Regions from separate parts of the Laedolimicola sp. genome, predicted to be linked through region 1. Evidence: a T-box and tRNA genes for the amino acid it is inferred to sense, from the RefSeq annotation. Region 1 holds a T-box; the other holds one or more tRNA genes.
What was found. A T-box is a leader RNA that pairs with one kind of tRNA and senses whether it is charged. The one in region 1 lies ahead of ACTRC3_RS01185 (valine--tRNA ligase), so its partner is inferred to be a tRNA-Val.
Positions count from the first base shown of each region.

Region 2: it encodes a tRNA-Val, which carries the amino acid that the T-box ahead of ACTRC3_RS01185 (valine--tRNA ligase) is inferred to sense. The anticodon was not compared.

Region 1 covers NZ_JBOKYU010000002.1:92,100-95,513, reverse strand. Annotated here, with positions in the region: gene ACTRC3_RS01195 (hypothetical protein) at 1-92, shown strand, start outside; gene ACTRC3_RS01190 (metallophosphoesterase) at 245-1,762, shown strand; T-box leader at 1,830-2,060, shown strand; gene ACTRC3_RS01185 (valine--tRNA ligase) at 2,112-3,414, shown strand, end outside.
Region 2 covers NZ_JBOKYU010000017.1:24,222-27,635, forward strand. Annotated here, with positions in the region: gene thrS (threonine--tRNA ligase) at 1-169, shown strand, start outside; gene nudC (NAD(+) diphosphatase) at 245-1,087, shown strand; tRNA gene ACTRC3_RS05850 (tRNA-Val) at 1,261-1,333, shown strand; tRNA gene ACTRC3_RS05855 (tRNA-Met) at 1,339-1,412, shown strand; gene ACTRC3_RS05860 (DNA-deoxyinosine glycosylase) at 1,517-2,011, shown strand; gene ispF (2-C-methyl-D-erythritol 2,4-cyclodiphosphate synthase) at 2,220-2,768, shown strand; gene ACTRC3_RS05870 (GNAT family N-acetyltransferase) at 2,843-3,414, shown strand, end outside.

The DNA.
Region 1 (3,414 bases):
AGCACCCTGCAGAGTCCTGCGGCAGAACCTGGTACTATTACGATGATAAGAACAGCTATCCGCATTTCGCGGGAAAGGCAGAGCCCCGATAGGGCCTGCCTTTTTCTTAAGAAATTCAAAAGATTCTTAAAAAACCCGGTATCTTCTTGAACTCACTGGAATATAATGCTAGAGTATGATTTAGTATCCCATCCGCTGTGGAGGGGGAAATGACAGGAAGCAGCAGCGAAAGAGGAGAGATTTTATGAAAAAGAATAGCGGAGGAATCCGGACAGTGATTACGGCGGGCATTTTGCTGGTATTGGTGATCGCGGCAGCCTGGACATGGAAGCAGAAGAAAGCGGACGAGTCTGCAGATGCGGAAATTAAGATAGAGACGCCTGGCGAAGCTGACGATGCGCCGGAGGAACCGGTAACAGAGGTGACGAAGACGCCAACAGAGGCGGAGACGACGGCAGATCCGTCCGCAGCCGATGAGATTGCCCGTCAGGAGCAGGAGAAAAGTACTTTTGTGACAGATTATGAGAGTGAACCATTGTTATCTGCCACACCAATTAAATATCTGAGCCTGGAAGTGGGCGGAACGGACGGGGAGATTCGTCTGAACTGGATGTCGCCCAGCAGCAGTGCCGGGCAGGTCAGCTGGTACACGGTGCAGAATGGTGATTTTCAGATGGTGACGGCTAATTGCAGTTCGTCCCGGACTATGCCTGGATATTATGTAAACAAAGCGACTGTGACCGGACTTCAGCCGGGCATGACTTATGCATATAAAGTGGGAAATGACGCGGGCGGCTGGTCTCCGGAATATCGGTACACCGTGCCGGAAGGCGATACAAAGGAAGGGTTTACTTTCCTGGTGACTTCCGACGCGCAGATTGGTCAGGATCAGTATCAGGAGGAAGAGGTCAGCATCGAGGACTGGGACAAGGTGGTGACCCGGCTTACCAGATATGTGCCGGAAGCGCAGTTCCTGGTGCATACGGGCGATCAGGTAGCCCAGTTTGGCAATCCTGAGGAATACAGCGGTTTTCTGGATCATCTGGGACTCTACAGGATTCCGCTGGTACCGGTGACCGGCAATCATGACGTGGCCAACAAACAGATTTCCGAGGAATTGGGCTACGGCGGCGGACCGTATTTTTACGAACATTTCAATGTGCCGAACCGCTCCGAGGAGTACGGTATGAGTGAATATGATAAGGATGGAGATTATTATTTCATCCGGGGAAATGTATTATTTATCGTGCTGAACAGTACGACCAACCAGCCGGTGGACATTCACGAGGAATATGTTCCCAAGGTTATCGCCGAGCACCCGGATACCCGGTGGCGTGTTATCATCCAGCATTATCCGGCCTACAGCAGTGTGGCGAAATATCAGGAACGCATGGATTCTCAGCTTCGGTATTCCCTGGGTTATATCTGCGAGGATAATGATATTGACCTGGTGATTACCGGTCACGATTCCATCTATTCCCGTTCTGCTTTCACAAACCGGCGCTGTGAGAGATACGACAATTATGATTATTCCACAGGCGGGGTGGCGGTCAACCCGGAAGGAACCATGTTTGTGGTCTGCGGAACGTCCAGCGGAAGCCTGTATCAGGCAGCGACACCCAACGAAAATCTGGTATTCCAGAGTCAGGCGCAGGAGCCTACGGCCATCCGCTTTGATGTGACAGATACGGAGCTGCATCTGCGCGCCTATACCGTAGACAACTGGACTGTCTGCGACGAGTACACAATCCGCAAAGAATAGTGCGGAAACCTTGACAATCCGCGGAAAGACTGCTATATTTACCTACAGTTAGACTGGATAGAATAACATAAAGGCGGAGAAAAAGAGGAGTACGCGGGACGCACGTCAAAAGAGAGGACAGTTCATGGGCTGAGAGGCTGTCGTGGAAGGGTCGCCTGCGGAAGGTAGCTTTGGAGCCGGAATGGTGAACGGAGGTCTTATTAACCATTCACGCCCGACCAGCGTTAAAGGGTGAGAGATATGAAGCGGCAGTGTCGCTTCATAAAGTAAGGTGGTACCGCGCACAAGCGCCCTTTCGAGCATGAGAGGGCGTTTATTTTTTTTCGCAGGAAATCAAAGGAGGAACAGAATGAAAGAGTTGGCAAAGACCTATGATCCAAAGGCGATGGAGGATCGTATTTACGGAGAGTGGCTGGAGAAAAAGTATTTCCATGCAGAAGTGGATCGGAGTAAAAAACCGTTCACGATTGTTATGCCGCCTCCCAATATCACAGGAAAGCTGCACATGGGACACGCACTGGACAATACCCTGCAGGATATCCTGATCCGTTACAAGAGAATGCAGGGCTACAATGCGTTGTGGATTCCGGGAACCGACCATGCTTCCATTTCCACAGAGGTTAAGGTCATCAACCAGCTGAAGTCAGAAGGTATCGATAAGAATGAGCTGGGCCGCGAGGGCTTCTTAAAGAGAACCTGGGAGTGGCGGGAAGAGTATGGCCGCACCATCGTAGATCAGCTGAAGAAGATTGGCTCCTCCTGCGACTGGGACAGAGAGCGCTTCACCATGGACGAGGGCTGCTCCAAGGCTGTACAGGAGGTATTCCTGCGTCTGCATAAGAAGGGCTATATCTATAAGGGCTCCCGTATTATTAACTGGTGTCCGGTCTGCAAGACCTCTATCTCTGACGCAGAGGTAGAGCATGAGGAGCAGGCAGGTCATTTCTGGCACATCAATTACCCGATCAAGGGCAGCGACAAGTTTGTAGAGATCGCTACCACCAGACCGGAAACCCTGCTTGGCGACAGCGCCCTGGCTGTAAACCCGGATGACGAGCGGTATCAGGATATTGTAGGTAAGACCGTGATCCTGCCTCTGGTAGGCCGTGAAATTCCAGTTATCGCAGACGCTTATGTAGATAAGGAGTTTGGTACCGGCGTAGTAAAGATTACCCCGGCACACGACCCCAACGATTTTGAGGTAGGAAAGCGTCATAACCTGCCGGAGATCAATATTCTGAACGACGACGCAACCATCAATGAGAACGGCGGCAAGTACGCAGGCATGGATCGCTACGAGGCCCGCAAGGTCATGGTAGAGGAACTGAAGGAGCAGGGACTTCTTGTGAAGGTGGCAGACCATGTTCACAATGTAGGAACCCATGATCGCTGCGGCACTACTGTAGAGCCCATGATCAAGCAGCAGTGGTTCGTAAAGATGGAGGAGATGGCAAAGCCGGCTATCGAGGCTGTTAAAAACGGAGATCTGACCTTTGTGCCGGAGCGCTTCGACAAGACGTATCTGCACTGGCTGGAGAATATCCGCGACTGGTGTATTTCCCGTCAGCTCTGGTGGGGACACCGGATTCCGGCTTACTACTGCGACGACTGCGGTGAGATCGTGGTAGACCGTGAGATGCCGTCCGTCTGCC
Region 2 (3,414 bases), on a different contig from region 1:
GGCACAGACCGCGAAGATTCCGTATATGCTGGTTGTAGGCCAGAAGGAAGAGGAAGAGGGCACTGTTTCCGTCAGAAGCCGCGAGGCAGGCGATCAGGGAGCAAAGGCGCTGGACGCTTTCATTGCTGATGTGAAAAAAGAGATTGAAACCAAAGGCAGAGAAGCATAAAATTGTTTGAACGCAGATTCCCCCGCCCGGAGGCGTAAGCCTTCCGGCGGGGAATTTTCATAAAGGAGAATCGATATGATACAGGATATTGCGCCGCATATCTATCACAATGAATACTGCCCGGAGAAGCCGGACGCAGACAGCTATCTGATGTATTTTGAGAGACATAACGCGCTGGCCCGCTGGGATGGGGTGGAGATTGCATTTCCCAGATTCCGGGATTTTCCGGAGGTGAAGACGGAGCTTTCGGAGAACATCATCTATCTGTTCACAGTGGATGATAAGAGATTCTATCTGGTAAAGGAACTGGCCCTGCCGGAACGCAAGGGCTTTCGGCTGGAAAGTAACCGGAGATTTCGGGACGCACAGCCTCAGTGGTTATCCTTCGCCGGCATCACTGGTTATCAGCTCTGGCACTGGTACGACGTCCGCAAGTACTGCGGCCACTGCGGCAGCCCCATGGTGCATGACGCAAAGGAGCGCATGATGCGCTGCCCGGACTGCGGCCAGATGGAATACCCGAAGATTTCTCCGGCAGTCATCGTGGGTATTCTACATAAAGATAAGATTCTGATGTCCAAGTATGCGGGCCGGGATAATATCACCTACTACGCGCTGATTGCGGGATTTACCGAGATCGGCGAGAGCATCGAGGAGACCATCCGCCGGGAGGTCATGGAGGAAGTGGGTCTGAAGGTCAAAAATATCCGCTACTACAAGAGCCAGCCCTGGTCCTTCTCCGAGACAGTCCTGATGGGCTTCTTCGTGGATCTGGATGGTGATGACGAGACCGTCACCCTGGACACCGAGGAGCTGGCCACTGCCGAATGGTTCACGCGGGAGGACGCGCCGCCCCAGCCCCTGAATATCAGTCTGACCAGTGAGATGATCTGGCAGTTCAAGAATGGGAAGGTGTAAAAAAACACCTTTCCCGTAAAAAAATAAGGTCAAAAAATCCAGTATTTATGCGGCTTTTGGAGATTTTGAAAAGAAAATGAAAAAAAGTTGAAAAAAGTGCTTGACTTTTCTTCGGTTATAAGGTTATAATAACCAAGTCGGTTGGGACGGCAAGTCAAAACCGAGAACGAAATGGGATCTTAGCTCAGCTGGGAGAGCATCTGCCTTACAAGCAGAGGGTCATAGGTTCGAGCCCTATAGGTCCCATTTATGGCGAGGTAGCTCAGTTGGCTAGAGCATGCGGTTCATACCCGCAGTGTCGGGGGTTCAAATCCCTTCCTCGCTACTAAGATTCAGACCCAAGAACGAAATCGTTCTTGGGTCTTTTGTTTACGCGAGCAACGAGTCAAATTCGCGAAGCGTATTTTATCTCGTTTACAGGAGGATGACATGGAACAGGTGCAGCATGAGATACCGCCGCTCTACGACGGACATTCAAAAATTTTGATTCTGGGCAGCTTTCCGTCGGTGAAATCGCGGGAAGGGCATTTCTTCTACAATCACCCGCAGAATCGATTCTGGCGCGTTCTGGCGGCCGTGACGGGGCAGGAGACGCCGGGGACAATTCTTGAGAAGAAGGAGTTCCTGCTTAGGAGCGGCATTGCCCTGTGGGATGTGATCGCAAGCTGCGAGATCGAGGGCTCCAGTGACAGCAGTATCCGGAACGTGGTGCCCAATGATATCCGCCCCATATTGGAGACAGCGGATATCCGTCAGATCTATGTAAACGGCGGTACGGCGGAGAAGCTGTATAAAAAATACATTTTCCCGGAGACGGGACGGGCAGCGGTGCGGCTGCCATCCACCAGTCCGGCCAACGCGGCGTGTTCATTGGACAATCTAATCGGGCAGTGGAAGGTCATAGGGGAGAGCTTAAACCAGTAGCGAGCCTGCGGGCACAGTGGAAAGCGGTTATTGCAAAAATCGTATCAAGTTGTCATGGATTGGCTATACTTATGCAAACATTTGAGATATAATAACGGCAGACAGGCTGTTTTGCCGGAGACTATTGGACAGGCATGGAGGCGCGACAGCATTTTCCAAAAAATAAGAACGAAAACCGGGCGGAATTTCCCGGAGAAAGAGGTATAGAATGCGGGTAGGAATGGGATATGACGTACACAGACTGGTGGAGGACCGAAAGCTGATCCTGGGCGGCGTGGAAATTCCCTATGAGAAAGGACTTCTGGGACACTCCGACGCAGATGTGCTGCTTCACGCGATTATGGACGCTCTTCTGGGCGCAGCGGCCCTCGGCGACATCGGAAAGCATTTCCCGGACACGGATCCGGCATATAAAGGTATCTCCAGTATCAGGCTTCTGGAGCATGTGGGAAAGCTTCTGGAGGAGCAGAATTACGTGGTGGGCAATATCGACGCCACCATCATCGCCCAGCGCCCGAAAATGGCGCCCCATATTCCTCAGATGCGGGCAAATGTGGCGAAGGCTTTACAGATTGAAGAAAGCCAGATTAACATCAAGGCTACTACAGAAGAGGGCCTCGGTTTTACCGGCACCGGCGAGGGCATTTCTTCTCAGGCCATCTGCGCTCTGATTCCGGTGGCGAATTACGCCTATGAAGATGTGATGCAGCTTCCGAACGGCTGCCCGGGCTGTGGCGGCTGCCAGAAGGCAGAATAGAGCAGCCTATGCCGGTGATTTGGGCGGCGGACATGGCAGATTGGAAAAACAGATATACAGACGAGGTGTAAGCTATGGAGAAGCAGGAACTAAAAACCCAAAAACTGGAAGTGAGATATCTGAAAGATGACGAGCGGATACGTTCCCGGGAACTCTACGAGGAAGTCTTTGTGGAGGATGCGGACGGGTTTTCAGAGCTCTATTACAAAATCAAGGCCCGGGACAACCGGATCCTTGTGGCGGAAAACGACGGCGCCATTGTCTCCATGCTGCACCGGAATCCCTATACCTTCCGGTTCCGCGGCGCGTCCGTTCCGGCGGATTATATCGTAGCGGTGGCTACCAAAGTGACTTGCCGCCATCAGGGACTGATGCGTGCATTGCTCACAAAGGCCCTGCAGGATATGTACGCCGACGGTCGCCCCTTCACCTTTCTGATGCCGGCGGACGAAGCCATTTACACGCCCTTTGATTTCCGTCTCATGGGAAATGATGACGAGGAGGGCCTGGCGGCCCAGGGCAGCGAAGAACTGGCGGAGGACTACGAACTGTTCGTGGAAAAGGATGAAGCATATCAGAAGCGCCATATCGACTGGCCGGAATGGGAGACCACGCCCATGATGCTGCGTCTGGTGGATGCCGCAAA